DNA from 4 places in the Rhizobium sp. TH2 genome. Region 3 is predicted to be linked to each of the others. Evidence: predicted binding sites of a transcription regulator. Region 3 holds the regulator's gene; each other region holds the start of a gene.

Region 1 (4,524 bases), 1.8 Mb from region 3:
CCTTCAACTGGCCGACCACGAACTGTTGCACGCGCGCATTCTCGCTGCGCTCTGCCTCGGTTCGGCTGCGCTCATCCTCGCCGCGGCGGCGGGCCTCGGTGGCTTCGGCTTCCAGACGGTTGCTATCGGCGAGGCGGTGGCGGAAGGTTTCGAGCGCCTGGGCGACGGCGCCGGTTTCATCCTGGCGGTCCTGGCCGGAGACGGGCGCGCTGTAATCGCCAGCGCTCATGCGGCCGACATCGCCGATCAGGCCTTCGAGCGGCTTGGCGACGAAGCCGCGAGCGGCGAAGTAGAGGCCGGCAAGTGCCGCAAGCAACACGGCAATGCCGCCGATGACCATCATTATGGTCTGGTCACGCACGGGCGTGGCGAGCGCAGCATCCGGGATATCGACGAGCAGCACCCAGCTGACATTGAGATCCGGCAGCGCGAAGGGGTAGACGAGGCGATTGAAGCGGGCGCCGTCGGCCCCTTCGATATCCGTAAGGGTCGTCATCTTGCCATCGGTGAGCGCGGCCTTCACGGCATCCGGCGACACATCCTTATAGTCTTTGTTGAGCAGGTCCGCACTGGGCGAGACCAGCCATTTGCCATCCTGCGACAGCAGCAGCACCCGGCCCGTGCCGAAGGGCGTGAGCTTGGCGAGGCTCTCCTGCAGCATGCCGAGAGAGACATCGACCCCCGTGACGCCGATCAGCTTGCCATCCGACATGACGGGATAGGCGATCGAGCTCATGGCGGTCGGCGGAACGATTTCCGAGGCGACATAGGGCTTGGTGATCGCTCCCATCTGCGATGTCGCTGCTTTCTCGTACCATTCCGCCGCGTAGTCCTCGGCAAACGTGCTGAAGCTCGCCGAGCCATCCTTGGCCTTGGTCCAATAGGGCGTGAAGACGCCGTTCTTGTTGCCGCCGAGATCGAGCTTGTCCTTGGATTCCGCCTGGCGCTTGTCGAAGCCTTCAGGCGCTTCCGCAAACCAACTGCCGAACGCCATCTTCTGCTGTTCGAGGCCGGTCTTGAGAATATCAATCACCGCCTTGCGGTCGAACGAGCCGAGCTGATGACCATGCGAAATGACGCCGGACATGGTACGCGCGGCGCTGGCGAGCGCCCCGGTCTCCGTGACGATGCCCTGCGCGATCGCCTTGGCCTCGGTCTCGGCCTGGGCCATGATCAGCGAATGAACGCGATCACGCGTCTGGCCGATCAATACGAAATTGGAAGCGAGAAGAAGAAGAGCAATGATGGCGCCGGTGACAAGCAGGAGCTTCGGCGCAAGAGACTTCGGGGCGAATTTCAACATGACGGCCTCGGAACGAGTGGCGGGTGAGTTGCCGCTTCCATCATGGAAAAGTCATTGCATTCAAGGCAATAAGCCGGTCAACAAAGCACGGACAGGCGGCATGGTCTTGTCTAAAGCCAATTGGTTAATGACTGGCGAACGGTGCACCGCGACATTTTGACTCCTGCGCCGTCGCGGGATTCCACCGCCGGTCAAGCAGTCTTGAGATTCTTCTGGACGTCGCGGTCAAACGGGATCGACGGCTGCGCGCCAGCCTTCGTGCAGGCGAGCGAGCCGGCGACGGCCGCCCGTTGCAGTGCCGCCTCGAAGCGCAGTCCCCGGTCGAGGCCGGCAGCGAAATAACCGCAGAACGTATCGCCCGCACCAACCGTATCGACGGGCTCGATCTTCAGCCCTGCGGCGCGATGGAGGCTGCCGTTGCGGACGGCGACCACACCCTCTGCGCCGAGCGTGACGATCAGGGTCTGCTTGGTTTCCTGGTTGATCCGCAGCATCTCGGCCTCGCGGGATGCACTGTCGAGCGCCTTCTTGCCCGAGAACAATTCGAACTCGGTTTCGTTGGCGATGACGACATCCGCCATCTCGGCCAGCCGCTTGGCATCGGGTGTGATCGGCGCGATGTTGACCACCGATATGACGCCTTTTTCCTTCGCGGCCTTGAGGCCTGCCTCGATCGCCGCCGGCGGGATCTCCATCTGCAGCATCAGCGTGTCGCCGCGCTTCATATCGCCCACCGCTGCCTTGGCATCCTCCGCCGTCACGGTGCCGTTGGCGCCGGCGACGATGGCGATGACATTTTCGCCATCGGTGCCGACGAAGATCAGTGCCACGCCGGTGGCCTTGGACGCGCTCTTGACGCGATTGAGATTGACGCCATCGTAACGAAGATACGTGAGCGCCGGCACCGCGAATTCGTCCTCACCGGTGGCGCCTGCCATGATCACATCGGCGCCGGCGCGGCGAGCGGCCAGCGCCTGGTTGGCGCCCTTGCCGCCGGGCGCGGTGACGAAATTTTCGCCAGTAACGGTCTCGCCCGGCTTCGGTAGCCGCGAAACGCTGGCGATGAGATCCATGTTGATGGAACCGAGGACGGTGATCATTTTTCTGGCCTGTTCTTGTGATTTCCCCAGGACACCAATGGCCTGGATTCTCAGTCCTCGTCAACCACTCTCAGCTTCAATTGGCCGGTGCGGCTTTCAACACTACGCGACGGCGCCTCGACGGGATTGGAGACCGCGCCTTGCGGCGGCACGACCTCGAACTCCATCGCCTCGATCCGCTCGCCGCGCTTGGCGAGTTTGCTCGATGACGTGACGATCTGCTCGACATCCTTCTGGGCTGCCGAGAAATGCCCCTGCAGTTTCTGCACCCGGTCATCGAGGCGCGTGAGATCCTCCATCAGACGGATGACCTCGCCCTGGATGAGATGGGCCTGCTCGCGCATGCGCTGGTCCTTCAACACCGCCTGGATGACCTGGATGGACAGCATCAAAAGCGAGGGCGAGACGATGACGATCCGCGCCTTGTGGGCGCGCTGGACGATGCCCTCGAAATTCTCGTGGATCTCGGCGAAGATCGATTCCGATGGCACGAACATGAACGCCGTGTCCTGCGTCTCGCCGCGGATCAGGTACTTGTCCGAGATATCCTTGATATGGACCTCGATATCCCTGCGGAACTGCTGGCTGGCGATCTTGGCGCCATCGGGACCCGCATCGCGGATCGCGTTCCAGGCTTCGAGCGGGAACTTGGCATCGACGACGAGCGAGGGCTGGCCGTTCGGCATCCTGATCAGGCAGTCGGGTCGCGAACTGTTGGAGAGGGTTGCCTGGAATTCATAGGCACCCATGGGCAAGCCATCGGCGACGATCGTTTCCATACGTGACTGGCCGAAGGCACCGCGAGTCTGCTTGTTCGACAGGATGGCCTGAAGCCCGACGACATCCTTCGCCAGCGCCTGGATATTGTTCTGCGCCGTATCGATGACGGCGAGCCGTTCCTGCAGGCGGCGCAGGTTTTCGTGCGTCTGCTTTGTCTGTTCGGTCATGGTCTGGCCGATGCGGTGCGTCATGCCGTCGATACGCTGGTTGATCGACTGGTTGAGCTCGTGCTGGCGCGAGCCGAACACATCCGTCATCGCGGCGATGCGGCCCTGCATTTCGGTCTGCGCTTTGAGAATCTCCGCCATGCGGAGTTCGGCCTCGCCAGCGCGGCGTTCGGCGTCCAGACGCGCATTCTCCGCCGAGCGACGCGACGCCGACCAGCCAAGGGCGGCCAGTATCAACATTGCGACAAGCGCCACGCCCGCCGCTATCAGAAGAATTGCCAGCGTGACCGGGTATTGACCGAGGGTGAAGAGCGTCGTGTTAAGTGGGATGAGATCCTGCATCGGGCGACCATAACAGATTCGCGCGCGGTGACCAGATCAAAACGGGAACAGCACTGCGACCTATTCCCATTTCAAACACTGCAATTTCAAGGGATCATGAATATTGCAAGAATTCCCGCGCTGTACTAAGTGAGACGCCATGACGATCAAGCCTCTCATCATCCTTCCCGACCCGGTGCTTCGCCAGGTTTCCTCCCCCATCGCGCAGGTCGATGACGCCGTGCGCAAGTTATCCGACGACATGTTGGAGACCATGTATGACGCGCCCGGCATCGGGCTGGCCGCCATCCAGGTCGGCATTCCGAAACAGATGCTGGTGATCGACCTCCACAAGGAGGGCGAGGAGAAACAGCCGCAGATATTCATCAATCCCGAGATCCTGCGCTCGTCGGACGAACGCTCGGCCTATGAAGAAGGCTGCCTGTCGATCCCGGATTACTATGCCGAGGTGGAACGGCCGGCGAAGGTCACCGTGAAATATGTCGACATCGCGGGCAAGGAACAGATCGTCGAGGCGGAGGGCTTGCTCGCCACCTGCCTGCAGCACGAGATCGACCATCTCAACGGCGTGCTCTTCATCGACTATATCTCGCGGCTGAAGCGCGAGATGGTGATCAAGAAATTCACCAAGGCGAAGATGCGGGCCTAATAGCCCGATCATTGATAATCCGATATTCTGGCACTATGATATCACTGATATCAAAGGAGCGAACGCATGGGCGATCTGCTAATCCGGAATGTGCCAGAGGATTTGAAGCGAGGGCTCGGACAAATCGCTAGCTCGACAGGCAGAAGCATGTCGGACGCGGCGAGAGAGATGCTCCGTCGCGGT
Region 2 (4,524 bases), 1.1 Mb from region 3:
AGGTTTGCCGCGTCAGAACGATTTGTGTTAGACGCTAGTTACTAATCTACAAACAGTCGCTCATAAGCATCTCTTGCATGTTCCTCGGAGAATTTAAATAAGACATATTCTCGCGGAAGAATCTCGTGAATCGGCTCATCATAGTGATTGTCGAATAATCTTACATATGCATCGGCGATCGCCAAAATGTCTATCGTAAGTTCCCCGAGTATTTGTATGAATTTCACCTGATCAATATGAGGGCCGTACTGAAATTCGTCGTCCTTGGCAATCGCATATGCCCCGGCGGCTCCGACATGGGTGCCCAATTCAGAGTACTGTTCGAATCTCTCAGCCCAACGTGTAGCAATATTGAAATTTCCGCGAAGCCCTTTGTCCATCTTCCTAAATGAGAATTTGTCTACGCGATCCCAGCCAGCGGCTTCTGACCATTCAGCTATTTTTCTGGCTTTGCGAGGAAATATTCAAGCAACTCACCGAGCTCTGCAAGCTCACGCAATTGATGAAAAGCGCCGGCAAAGTAGCCGCTGCCGGCAAGCTTCAGACATGCGCCAGCAGAATTGATCGTTCGAACCGCAAGGCTAAAAATAACCGTCTGAACGATTGGAGCATGCGCGCTTTGAATGTATGATTTACGCACAAGGTCTACAGCGACGGATAGATGACCCAGCAACGTCTTGGCAGGTTCTATCTGCAATGCGGCAGAGTGGGCTTCTTCGATCTCGGATTCGTCGAAGAGCATCACACCCGCTCCACAAACCCGTCCAGCACCCGTTTCTGACCCGCGCGATCAAAGTCGATCGTCAGCTTATTCCCCTCGATCCCCGCCACATTCCCGTTACCGAACTTGATATGAAACACCCGGTCGCCGACCGAGAAATCGCTCGGCGTGTCGATCTTGGATTTGGCCACCAGTTCGCCTGATATGACCTTGCCGGTCGGGCCGGCTTCGCCGTAGCCGATGCGTTCGACCTGGTGGCCCGAACGGTTGCCCCAGTTGTTGCGGGTGGCGTCGGTCTTGTTGGCTTGGGCACGCTGCCAGCCCGGTGAATTGTAGCTGGAGGCGAAGGGTTCCTGGCGGTCGAAGCGGGATTGGCCGTAGGGATTGCGGCCGTAGCCGCCATAGCTCTGCTCGACCTCGGCGACTTCGACGTGATCGGCGGGGAGTTCATCGAGGAAGCGCGACGGGATGGTCGATTGCCAGAGCCCGTGGATGCGGCGGTTGGAGACGAACCAGATGTGGAGCCGCTTCTTGGCCCGCGTGATGCCGACATAGGCGAGGCGGCGCTCTTCCTCCAGCCCCGAGCGGCCGCCTTCGTCGAGTGCGCGCTGGTGCGGGAACAGGCCTTCCTCCCAGCCGGGCAGGATGACGGTGTCGAATTCCAGGCCCTTGGCGGAATGCAGCGTCATGATCGAGACGGCATCGAGCGATGCGTTCTGCTCGACATCCATGACCAGCGCGACATGTTCGAGAAAGCCGCGCATCGACTCGAAGCTCTCCATCGAGCGGATGAGTTCCTTGAGGTTTTCGAGCCGGCCCGGCGCTTCGGCCGTCTTGTCGGCCTTCCACATGTCGGTATAGCCCGACTCCTCGAGGATCTGCTCGGCGAGTTCCGTGTGCGGAATGGTCTCGAGCGCTTTCTGCCAGCGCTGGAAATTCTGCACCACGTCAAAGAGCGCCTTGCGGGGCTTGGGCTTGAGCTCCTCGGTCTCGACGATGTCGGCGGAGGCCTGCAGGATCGGGATGTCGCGCGAGCGGGCGTAATCGTGCAGGAAGCGGAGCGTCGTGTCGCCGAGGCCGCGCTTCGGCGTATTGACGATGCGCTCGAAGGCGAGGTCGTCGGCCGGCTGGCAGACGAGGCGGAAATAGGCCATGGCGTCGCGGATTTCGAGCCGCTCGTAGAAGCGCGGACCGCCGATGACGCGGTAGTTGAGGCCGAGCGTGACGAAGCGGTCTTCGAATTCGCGCATCTGGAACGAGGCGCGGACGAGGATCGCCATGTCGTTGAGATTGTGCTGCTGGCGCTGCAACTGCTCGATCGTCTCGCCGATGGCGCGGGCTTCCTCCTCCGAATCCCAGGAGGCATGGACCTGCACCTTCTCGTGATCGGGATCGTCCTGCTCGGTGAACAGCGTCTTGCCCAACCGGCCCTCGTTGTGGGCGATCAGGTGGCCGGATGCGCCGAGGATATGGGCGGTCGAGCGGTAATTACGCTCGAGCCGGATGACGGTGGCGCCGGGGAAATCCTTCTCGAAGCGGAGGATGTTGTCGACATCGGCGCCGCGCCAGCCATAGATCGCTTGGTCGTCATCGCCGACGCAGCAAATATTTACTCCACTAATCTCCCCCTCAAGGGGGGAGATCGGACGTGGCGCGGCCTTGTTCCCTTTTGGCTTCTGCGCCAGCAGCCGCAGCCACATATATTGCGCCGTATTGGTATCCTGGTACTCGTCGACCAGAATGTAACGGAAGCGGTTCTGGTAGTCGGCGAGGATATCCGGGTTGGTCTTGAGAATGCGGATCGGGTGCATCAACAGGTCGCCGAAATCGCAGGCGTTGAGCGTCCTCAGCCGGTTCTGGTAGGCGGTGTAGAGCGCGCGGCCCTTGCCGTTGGCGAAGGCGCGGGAATCGCCTTCCGGGATCTGGTCGGGGTCGAGGCCCTTGTTCTTCCAGCCGTCGATCATCAGCGCGAACTGCTTGGCCGGCCAGCGCTTGTCGTCCAACCCCTCGGCCACGATCAGCTGCTTCAGAAGCCGGATGACGTCGTCGGTATCGAGGATGGTAAAATCGGATTTCAGCGACACGAGTTCGGCATGGCGGCGCAGGAATTTCACGCCGATCGAATGGAACGTGCCGAGCCAGGGCATGCCCTCGACGGCTTCACCCGCTAAGTGAGAGATACGCTCGCGCATTTCGCGCGCGGCCTTGTTGGTGAAGGTGACTGCCAGGATCTGGCTGGGGAAGGCGCGGCCCATCTCCAGGATATGGGCGATGCGGGTGGTGAGCACGCGCGTCTTGCCAGTGCCGGCGCCGGCGAGCACCAGGACGGGGCCATCGAGCGTTTCGACGGCGCGCAGCTGTTCGGGGTTCAGGCCTTCGAGATAGGAGGCGCGGGGGCGGGCACCGTTGCGGGCGGCCATGGCACGCGCGGCAAGACCGCTGGGGCCGGCGGGGCGCTCGGCCGCCGGCTTCGGGTCCTGCTTCTGCTGCCGGGGTGCCGGCTCTTCGTCAAAGAAGGGAATGTCGTCAAAGCCAGATATCATCGGGTTTCCCATGCATGATTCGGCTGGTCTTGGCAAAGCCTGGTCACGATTTGTTCGCTTTTCAGGTTCACGATTACATTACATTTCATCCATGTGGCAAATCAATCTTGCCGCCTGATACGTAATGAAAGATAAGAATCTAGAGTGCCTAACAAAACCCCGTGGGGTCGGTTGGCCGGTGCTTTTCGCCGCTCACGTCGTCGCCGATCCTCGCCGATGGCTATGCATCGACTGCGGTCGGCTCCTCGTCAGCGGCGAAAATCCCTCGCCCAACCTCCGCCCAGAGGTTTTGTTAGGCACACGGGGGAGCGAGATACACTGGTTTGGGCCGGAGAATTGTATGCGAATCGTAACCCAGTTGCTGACAGGACTTGTTTTTCTCGTCGTGGGTGCATTGATCCTGATGCATTTCATGCCGGGATCGGCAACGCTTGCGCGCCAGGTCGGCGTACCGGAAACGATGATCCACCTCGTGGCCCGCGAGACGCCCACGGCGAAGGCGCCTGAAGAAGGTAATCGCCGCGGAGGCAACCGCGACCAGACCGTGGTGGTAAAGGCGGCCGAAAAAGGCAAGATCAACGACAGCTTGCGCGCCATCGGCGATGGTGATGCGGCCCGCTCGGTCGCAGTGACGCCGCTTGTCTCCGGGCAGATCGCCGAACTGATGGTCAAGTCCGGACAGCGCGTGAAGGCAGGTGACGTGATCGCCACGCTCGACGACGATGTCGAGAAGATCGCGACGCAGACCGCGAAAGTCGCGCTGCAGGCCGCCACCAACAAGATGACGCGTAACGAAGACCTCAAGAAGATCATCTCGCAGGCCGATTACCAGGATACGCAGACGGCGGTGGAGACCGCGAGGCTGGTCGCCTCGGCGGCGGAGCTTGCGCTGCAGCGGCGCATCGTACGCGCGCCGATCGACGGTATCGCTGGCATCGTCAATGTCGAAATCGGTGACTACGTGACTGTGAGCACGCCTCTGGTGACGCTGGACGACCGCTCGAAGCTGCTCGTCGATTTCTGGGTGCCGGAGCGGTTCACGGGGTTGATCAAGGAAGGCCAGGAGGTCGCGGCGCGACCGATCGCGCGGCCGGGCAAGAGCTTTCCCGGCAAGATCGAGGCGATCGACAACCGCATCGATCCGGCGAGCCGCACATTGCATGTGCGTGCCGTGATCGAGAACCAGGGCGACGACCTGCGCGCCGGCCAGTCCTTCGAGGTCGTCGTCAACCTTCCCGGTGATATGTGGCCTTCGGTCAG
Region 3 (4,524 bases):
TTACTGAATTGATAATCGGCGAACATGGAACTACACTGTTGCGTCAGGCGAAATAACAATAGAGCAAAATATGGACCGCTTGCAGGGAATGCGCATTTTCACTGAAGTGGTCGATTCCGGTGGTTTCGCCGCCGCCGCCAAGGCGATGCATCTGAGCGCACCAGCGGTGACCCGCGCGGTTGCGTCTCTCGAGGCCGAGATAGGCACACGCCTGCTGATTCGCACCACCCGCTCGGTGAAGCTGACCGCAGCCGGCGAAGGCTATGTCGCCGATTGCCGTCGGATCCTCGCTGAAATCGCCGAGGCCGAGGCCAATGCCGCGGGCAGTTTCGGCAATCCGGCGGGTGCGATTACCATCACCGCGCCGGTGCTTTTCGGCAGGCTCTACGTCCTGCCGATCCTGCTGGATTTCCTCGATCTCCATCCGGCCGTGCAGGTGCGGTTCCTTCTGCTCGACCGCGTCACCAATCTCGTGGATGAGGGTATAGACGTTGCCATCCGCATCGCCCACCTGCCCTCCTCAGGCCTGACCGCACGACGCGTCGGCTTCATCCGGCAGGTCGTGTGCGGATCGCCCGACTATTTCGACCGGCACGGCGAACCCAGAATTCCGCGGGACCTGACATCCCATCGGCTGATCGGCCGCGACGGCATTTTCGGCGGCACGGAGTGGCAATTCGGCAAGGGAACCAAGATTCGTGTGCCGATCTCGACCCGCCTCACCTGCAACACCAATGACGCCGTCATCGATGCGGCGATCGCCGGTTGGGGACTGTCGCGCTTCCAGTCCTATCAGGTCGCCGCTCATGTCAGGGCCGGCCGCCTCAGGACCGTGCTTGCCGAGTTCGAACAGGAACCCGTGCCCATCCACATCGTGCATGCCGAAGGCAGATCCGCCTCCGGCCGCCTCCGCGCATTCGTGGACTTCGCCTCCGAGCGCTTGCGTGCCGATCCGGTGCTTGCCAACCCGGAGAAGGTGTGAGCTCCACGAGCATCCGCCGAAGATAGCGCGTGATCGAATGCGGTGGACGGGAGAGAATTAATCGGAAATGATCGTCGAGATCCTGCAATCAATAAACGGAAAGTGAAACCATGGCCAACACACCCCGCAGACCCGTCAGCGCCATGGATGCCGCTGAAGCATTGTTCAAGCCAGCGAAAAAGGCGGCCGCAGCGCCTGCCGTCGAGCGGCCGGCCTTGCCCAACACCAGGGAACTGGTTTCGCTCAAGATCGACAGCGATGTTCTGGCGTATTTCCAGGAAGCAGGTCCCGGCTGGCAGGAGCGCATCAACGATACATTGCGTGCGGCAATGCCAGGCAAATCCTGAAGATTTCCGCGCGCGATGCGCCACAGTTCATACCAGATTGCTTTTTTTGTGGTCCCACCGCCGAAAATCGCATGATCACATGCAGATATAAGCAAAAATTAAGCCCTTGCAGAACATAAATGGAACATATAGTGTTTGTTCCAGATTTGTTTCACGATTCTGCCGGGGTTTGAACATGCTAACCAGAAAACAGCAGGAATTGCTTCTCTTCATTCACGAGCGGATGAAGGAGTCGGGCATTCCACCATCCTTCGACGAGATGAAGGATGCGCTCGACCTCGCATCCAAATCCGGCATCCACCGTCTGATCACGGCACTGGAGGAGCGCGGCTTCATCCGCCGCCTGCCGAACCGGGCCCGCGCGCTGGAGGTGATCAAGCTGCCCGAGGCCTATTCGCCCAGCGTGAAGCCGGCCGCCAGGGGCTTCTCCCCCAGCGTCATCGAGGGTTCGCTCGGCAAGCCGCAGGCGCCACCACAACCCCGGCCCGCCAACGACGACGTGCTTGATTCCGTGGCCATTCCAGTCATGGGCCGCATCGCGGCGGGTGTGCCCATCTCGGCGATCCAGAACAACACGCACGAGATCGCGGTGCCCGCCGGCATGATCGGCAGCGGTGATCATTTTGCGCTGGAGGTCAAGGGCGACTCGATGATCGAGGCTGGTATCCTCGACGGCGACACGGTCGTTATCCGCACGGGTTCGACCGCAAGTCCCGGCGATATCGTCGTGGCGCTGGTCGATGACGAGGAAGCGACCCTCAAGCGCTTTCGCCGGAAAGGCGCCTCGATCGCGCTCGAAGCGGCAAATCCCGCATACGAAACCCGCATTTTTGGCCCGGACCGCGTGAAGGTTCAGGGCAAGCTCGTAGGGCTCATCCGCCGTTATCACTGAGCATCTTGGCAGGGCCGGGAACTTTTCCCGGCCCGTGCGTTTTCCGCCGGGCAGAGCCATATTTGCGAGTCGAAGGCGGGACGATTGCAGTCTTACGCGTCCTCCGATAAGGAGAAGCGAAGGGTCAGAATTTCCGGAAATTTCTGCTTTTGTCCGTCCCCTCCGGGGTGATCGGTTAATTGTTGTGCTGTGTTCCGGCCTTCCGACATTTTGCCGCCCCAATCCGCCTCTAGCGCGGAGGCAAGCAGGCAAATAGCCCAGAGATTGCATTCGACAGGAGAATCCATTTGAGCAACGACAAGAGAAAAGTAGCCCTTGTTACCGGCATTACGGGCCAGGATGGCGCCTATCTCGCCGAGCTGCTTCTGAGCAAGGGTTACATCGTCCACGGCATCAAGCGCCGCTCGTCGTCGTTCAACACCAGCCGCATCGAGAACATCTACCAGGATCCGCACGAGAAGGATCAGCGGTTCATCCTGCATTACGGAGACATGACGGATTCGACCAACCTGATCCGCATCGTACAGGAAGCCCAGCCGGACGAGATCTACAATCTCGCCGCCCAGAGCCATGTGCGCGTGTCCTTCGAGACGCCTGAATATACCGCCAATGCCGACGGCATCGGCACGTTGCGCCTGCTTGAGGCCATCCGCATCCTGAAGATGGAGAAGAAGACCCGCTTCTACCAGGCCTCCACGTCGGAGCTTTACGGCTTGGTGCAGGAAGTGCCGCAGCGCGAGACGACGCCCTTTTATCCGCGCTCGCCTTATGCAGCGGCGAAACTTTATTCCTACTGGATCGTGGTCAATTACCGCGAAGCTTACGGCCTGCACGCCTCCAACGGCATCCTGTTCAACCACGAGAGCCCGCTGCGCGGCGAGACCTTTGTCACCCGCAAGATCACGCGTGCGGCGGCCGCCATCCGCCTCGGCAAGCAGGACAAACTCTATGTCGGCAATATCGATGCCAAGCGCGATTGGGGCCATGCGCGGGAATATGTGCGCGGCATGTGGATGATGCTGCAGCAGGACGAACCGGACGACTACGTGCTCGCCACCGGCGAGACGACGGAAGTGCGCCAGTTCATCACCTGGGCCTTCGAGGATGTCGGTATCAATCTCGAGTGGCGCGGTACCGGCGTCGATGAAAAAGGTTACGACACACTGTCGGGAGACGTCATCGTTGAGATCGACCCACGCTATTTCCGTCCCACCGAAGTCGAACTCCTGATCGGCGATCCGTCCAAGGCGCATCAGAAGCTCGGCTGGAAGCACGATACCTCCGTCCGCGATCTTTGCCGCGAAATGGTCAACGAAGACCTCAAGGTCATGCAGACCGCGACCGTGATGAAGGAAGCCTGAGGCCATGTATTCCCTCTCCGGAAAGCGGGTCTGGGTCGCCGGTCATCGCGGCATGGTCGGTTCGGCGATCATGCGCCGGCTCGATAGCGAAGGTTGTGAGGTGCTGGTTGCCTCCCGCCAGGACGCCGACCTGCGTGACCAGGCCGCGACCATGGCCTGGATCGAAAAGGCCAAGCCTGACGCCGTCTTTCTCGCAGCGGCGAAAGTCGGAGGCATCCTCGCCAACGACACCTATCCGGCCGACTTCCTCTACGACAACCTGATGATCGAGGCGAACATCATCAACGGCGCGTTCAAGGTTGGTGTCGAGAAGCTTATGTTCCTCGGCTCGTCCTGCATCTACCCGAAATTCGCAGCCCAGCCGATCACCGAGGATGCGATGCTGACGGGCGCGCTGGAGCCGACCAACGAATGGTATGCGATCGCCAAGATCGCCGGCATCAAGCTTGCGGATGCTTATCGCAAGCAGCATGGCGCCGACTACATCTCCGGCATGCCGACCAACCTCTACGGCCCTGGCGACAATTTCGATTTGAATTCCAGCCATGTCATGCCGGCGCTGATCCGCAAGGCGCATGAAGCGAAGCTCGCCCGCGCACCGTCGATCACCATCTGGGGAACCGGCACGCCGCGCCGCGAGTTCCTGCATGTGGATGATTGCGCCGACGCCTGCGTTCATCTGATGAAGAATTATTCGGCCGCCGGCCACGTCAATATCGGCTCCGGCGACGACGTTACGATCCTGGAACTCACCCAACTGGTTTGCGACGCCGTCGGCTTCCAGGGCGAGATCGTCCACGACCTGACCAAGCCGGACGGCACGCCCCGCAAGCTGATGAGCGCCGACAAGCTGCGCGGCATGGGCTGGCAGCCATCGATCGAACTCGAGGACGGCATCGCAGCTGTCTACAGGTGGTTCCTGGAAAACAAGGCCTGATCGAT
Region 4 (4,187 bases), 2.2 Mb from region 3:
AATCGTGAAAGTCATAGGCGATGCCGTGCGACTTCAGCCAGTCGAAGGCTTTCTTCATCGTGTCGCAGTTCTTGATCCCGTAGATTCTGACCGTCATTCGCCCACTTCCATACCTCTATTCCGCCCTGTCTTTATCACAAAGCGCGGCGCGGAAAAGTCCACGGCGCATGCACTTTTTCGCGTCCCGACTTCAGCGATTCTTAACGGCAAAAAGGCTAGATAGCAGGCGGCCGTCCTTCCTCCGCTGGCGGCTTCCGGGGACACTTGATGGAATCGACCTCCGCCCTATCTTTCCTGTTGCCGATCATGATGGTGACATTCTCAGCCGTGTTCCTCGTTCTGTCGCGCTTCAATGTGCCGTCGGGCAGGGCATGGGGATTGGGCTTCGGTTTCAGCGCGCTCGGATTCATTGCGTCGGTCGTGCCGCTGCCGGTGGAAATCGGCGCTCTTTCGGGCGATGCATTCTTTGTCGCGGGCTTCTTCTTCTATGCCGAGGCTCTCCTCGTACAGTTCTCGATACCGCTCTACCGGCGCGAGCGTGCCATCTTCGTTCTGGTCTATCTGCTCATCGACCTCTATGTCGTGCTTGTCGAACGCAGCCTGCATGCCGAACTCTTCCTCAACGATGTCGCCACCTCCTGCCTGCTCGGCTTCGCCCTGCTGAAGGTGATGGACCGCGCGACCAAGCTCGCCGACCGCGCGCTGATCGTCATGAGCAGCCTGGTGGTGCTCGACACATTGGCGCGGGTCATGGTGTTCGTCTTCCTCGTCAAATCGAGCAATCGGCTGGAGGATTTCGCGACGTCGTCATACGCCTGGGCCATGCAGATCACGACCAGTGCGGTCGGCCTGCTCTTTGCGCTCTCCGTTTTGGGTTCGATCACCGCGGCCACGCTTCTCAGCTATCGCGATGCGGCCGATCGCGATCCGCTGACGGGACTTTACAACCGGCGCGGCTTCGATGGCGCGCTTGCGCCGAAGAAGGATTCCGGGCGGTATGAAGGCACTGTCCTGATCTGCGATATCGATCATTTCAAGCAGGTCAACGACCGTTTCGGGCATGCCGCAGGCGATCGGGTGATCGCCGAGCTGGCGGCCGAACTCGGCAACAGCCTGCCCGCCCACGCGATCTCGGCACGCTTCGGCGGCGAGGAATTCGTGATCTTCATTCCGGGTGCCAGCCTTGCCGAAGGCGGCGTGCTGGCGCAGTCGATCCGCATCCGCTTTGCAGCCCGGGACTGGCGTCACATAGCCATCGACCGGCAGATCACCGTGAGTTTCGGCGTCGCCGCCATCGGCGAAAGCGAAGCCTCGCCGGTCGAGGCCATGGTCAGGGCAGACGAGTGTCTCTATGCCGCCAAGGCCGCCGGCCGCAACCAGGTCGTGCTCGAAGGCGGCCGCTTCGAACTTCGCTCCGCACCTGAACAGCTCATCGAAGCCGCTGAACGCCTCCGTGCCGCAAACGCCTGAATGTTGCAGGCGCATCGATCAATTCCTCAGCGGCCAAAGAAATTCATAGCGCCCCTGTCCCAGCAGGCTGTGGATCAGCCATACCTCGTTCACCGTCCATGTGATCGGGGTCGAAAGGTGGTGATCTTCGATCGGCGCATGGTGATAGAGCAGCGTCATATGTGGCAGGAACGTCGGATTGTAGCCGACGTCCAGGCCGACGCCATCGAGTGCATCGGCCAGTTGTGCCGTGAGCTTCAGCAGCCCAATGTTTTCGCCGTTACCGCACAGGACGACAGGCCGCGCCGTTTCTTGCTTGAAGGTCATGATGCGGTCGAACGTGATCGTAAAGGGCTCGAAACGGGCTTTGTCGATCGCCTCCCTTGCCGTGAAAATCATGCTGTCTTCCAGCTCTTCGCTATGGCCAAGATTGATCAAACTCACATGGAGCCGCCTGGATGACAGCGGCTGACGATGGGCGCGATACATGTCTCGGATATCGCGGGCGACGGTATGCACCTGTCGCGCGGTCGCCTCGTCCGGGCGCAGCGCGGTAAAAAGATTACTGCCCGTGGGCCGCCTCGTCGGCGGCTTCGGTCCCGATCCAAAGTCGAGTTGATTGAGCATGGGAAGTCTCCTCGGGGCACGCGGCGAAGTCTAATCCATGGGGCCAGAAAATCAAGAACAAAGAGGGAACATATTTCAAGGCGGAACTGTTGACATTGCAAGAATCGGGTGGAATTCTGGGCCTGCAAGCACCATCTTGGGGACAAGTTGAAACGAGGAGTCTCTGATATGAGCCGGAAAATTCAGCACTATCATATCTTCGAAACCGCCGGCGGCTTCTGCGGTATTGCGTGGAATGACGCGGGCATTACGCGCTTCCAGCTGCCGACCAGCACCCATGATGGCACCGAGCGCCTGCTGCCGCGCCGTATCGCGGGTGCCGAGCCCGCGACGCCGCCTGTGGAAGTGGCTGACACCATTGCCCAAGTGAAGCGTTATTTCGCCGGAGAGACGGTGGATTTCTCTGATGTGACGCTTGATCTCTCCAATCAGGAGGATTTCTTCAAGGAAATCTACGCCGCCGCGCGCCGCATCGGCTGGGGCCACACCACCACTTATGGCACACTTGCAAAGGAACTCGGCGCGCGACCGGAAGCGGCGCGCGACGTCGGCGAGGCGATGGCGAAGAACCCCGTTGCGCTGATCATCCCCTGCCATCGCGTGCTGGCGGCCGGCAACAAGATCGGCGGCTTCTCGGCGCCGGGCGGCTCGAATTCCAAGCAGCGCATGCTGGAACTGGAGGGCGTCCAGGTCGCGCCACCCAAGCCGGTGCAGCAATCGCTGGCGCTGTAGGCCCGACGCTTGCTGATCCACACGATCATGGATGATCACGTCATCGGCCCCATCCGTATGGTGGCCGATGGCGGCAGGCTGCTCGCCATGGAGTTCGGCGATGTCGAGCACCGGTTGATGCCGATGTTGCGGGCACGATTCGGGAAAGAGCCGATGCTGGAACCAGTGCACGAACCGAGCGAGATCACATCCGCCATCCGTGCTTATTTCGAAGGCGATCTCACGGCGCTTGACGCGATCGAGGTCGATGGCGGCGGCACGGAGTTCCAGCGCCACGCTTGGGAAGCCTTGCGCGCCATCCCACCCGGCGAAACCCGCACCTACGGCCAGATGGCCGTAACACTCGGCAGGCCGAATGCCGCGCGCGCCGTGGGGATGGCCAATGCGCTCAACCCCGTCAGCCTCGTCGTGCCCTGCCACCGACTGGTCGGCGGCAATGGGTCGCTGGCCGGTTATGGCGGCGGCATTGAACGCAAGCGCTGGCTGCTGGAGCATGAACGGCGCCTTTCAGCGCGGATACAAATGCCCGTCATGGCATGAAGAGTGTTTTGCTTTTCAGAGCCGGAAACGGCTAAACAAGACCGTCGAATATCGATACATCGACACGACGTGCCATCGCGGCGGTCTGACGCTGTCGCTGGCGCGACGATGATACGCAAAATACTTCGCGGAGTGCAAAGTGACAAAGCCAAACTACTACGCGCCGAAAGGCGGCTCGCCGGCGCAGACGGAACTGCTCACCGGCCGCGCGGTCTTCACCGAGGCCTATGCGGTGATTCCGAAGGGCGTGATGATGGATATCGTCACCAGCTACCTGCCCTTCTGGAGCGGCACGCGTCTCTGGATCATCGCCCGCCCGCTCTCCGGCTTTGCCGAGACCTTCTCGCAATACATCATGGAGGTCGCCCCAGGCGGCGGCAGCGAGCAGGCGGAACCGGATCCGCATGCCGAGGGTGTGCTTTTCGTCATGGAAGGCGAAGTCACGATCGAACTGGCGGGAATGTCCCACGTTCTCGCACCCGGCGGCTATGCCTTCCTGCCGCCCTCGTCGGGTTGGCGGCTTCAAAACCGCGGATCGGTTGCGGCCCGCTTTCACTGGATCCGCAAGACCTATGAGGCCGTTCCGGGTCTGGATATTCCGGAACCGATCTTCACCAACGAGCGGGATATCGCCCCGACGCCGATGGCGGGTACGGAAGGCAAGTGGGCGACGACCCGCTTCGTCGATCCCCTCGACCTTCGCCACGACATGCATGTCACGATCGTCACCTTCGAACCCGGCGCCATCATCCCCTTCGCCGAAACCCATGTGATGGAACACGGCCTCTATGTGCTCGAAGGCAAGGCGGTCTATCGGCTGAACCAGGACTGGGTGGAAG

The links. Region 3 encodes LexA, which represses DNA repair genes until DNA is damaged. Its sites were predicted from a motif close to TGTTCNNNNTGTGTTCNG; they were not measured.
Region 1: a site for LexA is predicted at 3,725-3,742, ahead of IHQ71_RS01795 (DNA recombination protein RmuC). Genes of this name have one in related genera too.
Region 2: a site for LexA is predicted at 3,305-3,322, ahead of IHQ71_RS15920 (ATP-dependent helicase). Genes of this name have one in related genera too.
Region 4: a site for LexA is predicted at 2,130-2,147, ahead of IHQ71_RS00075 (2'-5' RNA ligase family protein). Genes of this name have one in related genera too.

Annotation. Positions count from the first base shown of each region.
Region 1 covers NZ_CP062231.1:333,766-338,289, reverse strand. Annotated here, with positions in the region: gene IHQ71_RS01805 (methyl-accepting chemotaxis protein) at 1-1,303, opposite strand, end outside; gene IHQ71_RS01800 (ribokinase) at 1,495-2,403, opposite strand; gene IHQ71_RS01795 (DNA recombination protein RmuC) at 2,454-3,680, opposite strand; gene def (peptide deformylase) at 3,832-4,341, shown strand; gene IHQ71_RS01785 (plasmid stabilization protein) at 4,408-4,524, shown strand, end outside.
Region 2 covers NZ_CP062231.1:3,217,995-3,222,518, reverse strand. Annotated here, with positions in the region: gene IHQ71_RS15930 (hypothetical protein) at 42-380, opposite strand; gene IHQ71_RS15925 (hypothetical protein) at 437-742, opposite strand; gene IHQ71_RS15920 (ATP-dependent helicase) at 742-3,264, opposite strand; gene IHQ71_RS15915 (efflux RND transporter periplasmic adaptor subunit) at 3,605-4,524, shown strand, end outside.
Region 3 covers NZ_CP062231.1:2,165,633-2,170,156, reverse strand. Annotated here, with positions in the region: gene IHQ71_RS10880 (LysR family transcriptional regulator) at 71-982, shown strand; gene IHQ71_RS10875 (BrnA antitoxin family protein) at 1,093-1,329, shown strand; gene lexA (transcriptional repressor LexA) at 1,505-2,221, shown strand; gene gmd (GDP-mannose 4,6-dehydratase) at 2,509-3,582, shown strand; gene IHQ71_RS10860 (GDP-L-fucose synthase) at 3,587-4,519, shown strand.
Region 4 covers NZ_CP062231.1:9,822-14,008, forward strand. Annotated here, with positions in the region: gene IHQ71_RS00065 (arsenate reductase) at 1-97, opposite strand, end outside; gene IHQ71_RS00070 (GGDEF domain-containing protein) at 268-1,470, shown strand; gene IHQ71_RS00075 (2'-5' RNA ligase family protein) at 1,489-2,076, opposite strand; gene IHQ71_RS00080 (methylated-DNA--[protein]-cysteine S-methyltransferase) at 2,245-2,808, shown strand; gene IHQ71_RS00085 (methylated-DNA--[protein]-cysteine S-methyltransferase) at 2,818-3,348, shown strand; gene IHQ71_RS00090 (bifunctional allantoicase/(S)-ureidoglycine aminohydrolase) at 3,488-4,187, shown strand, end outside.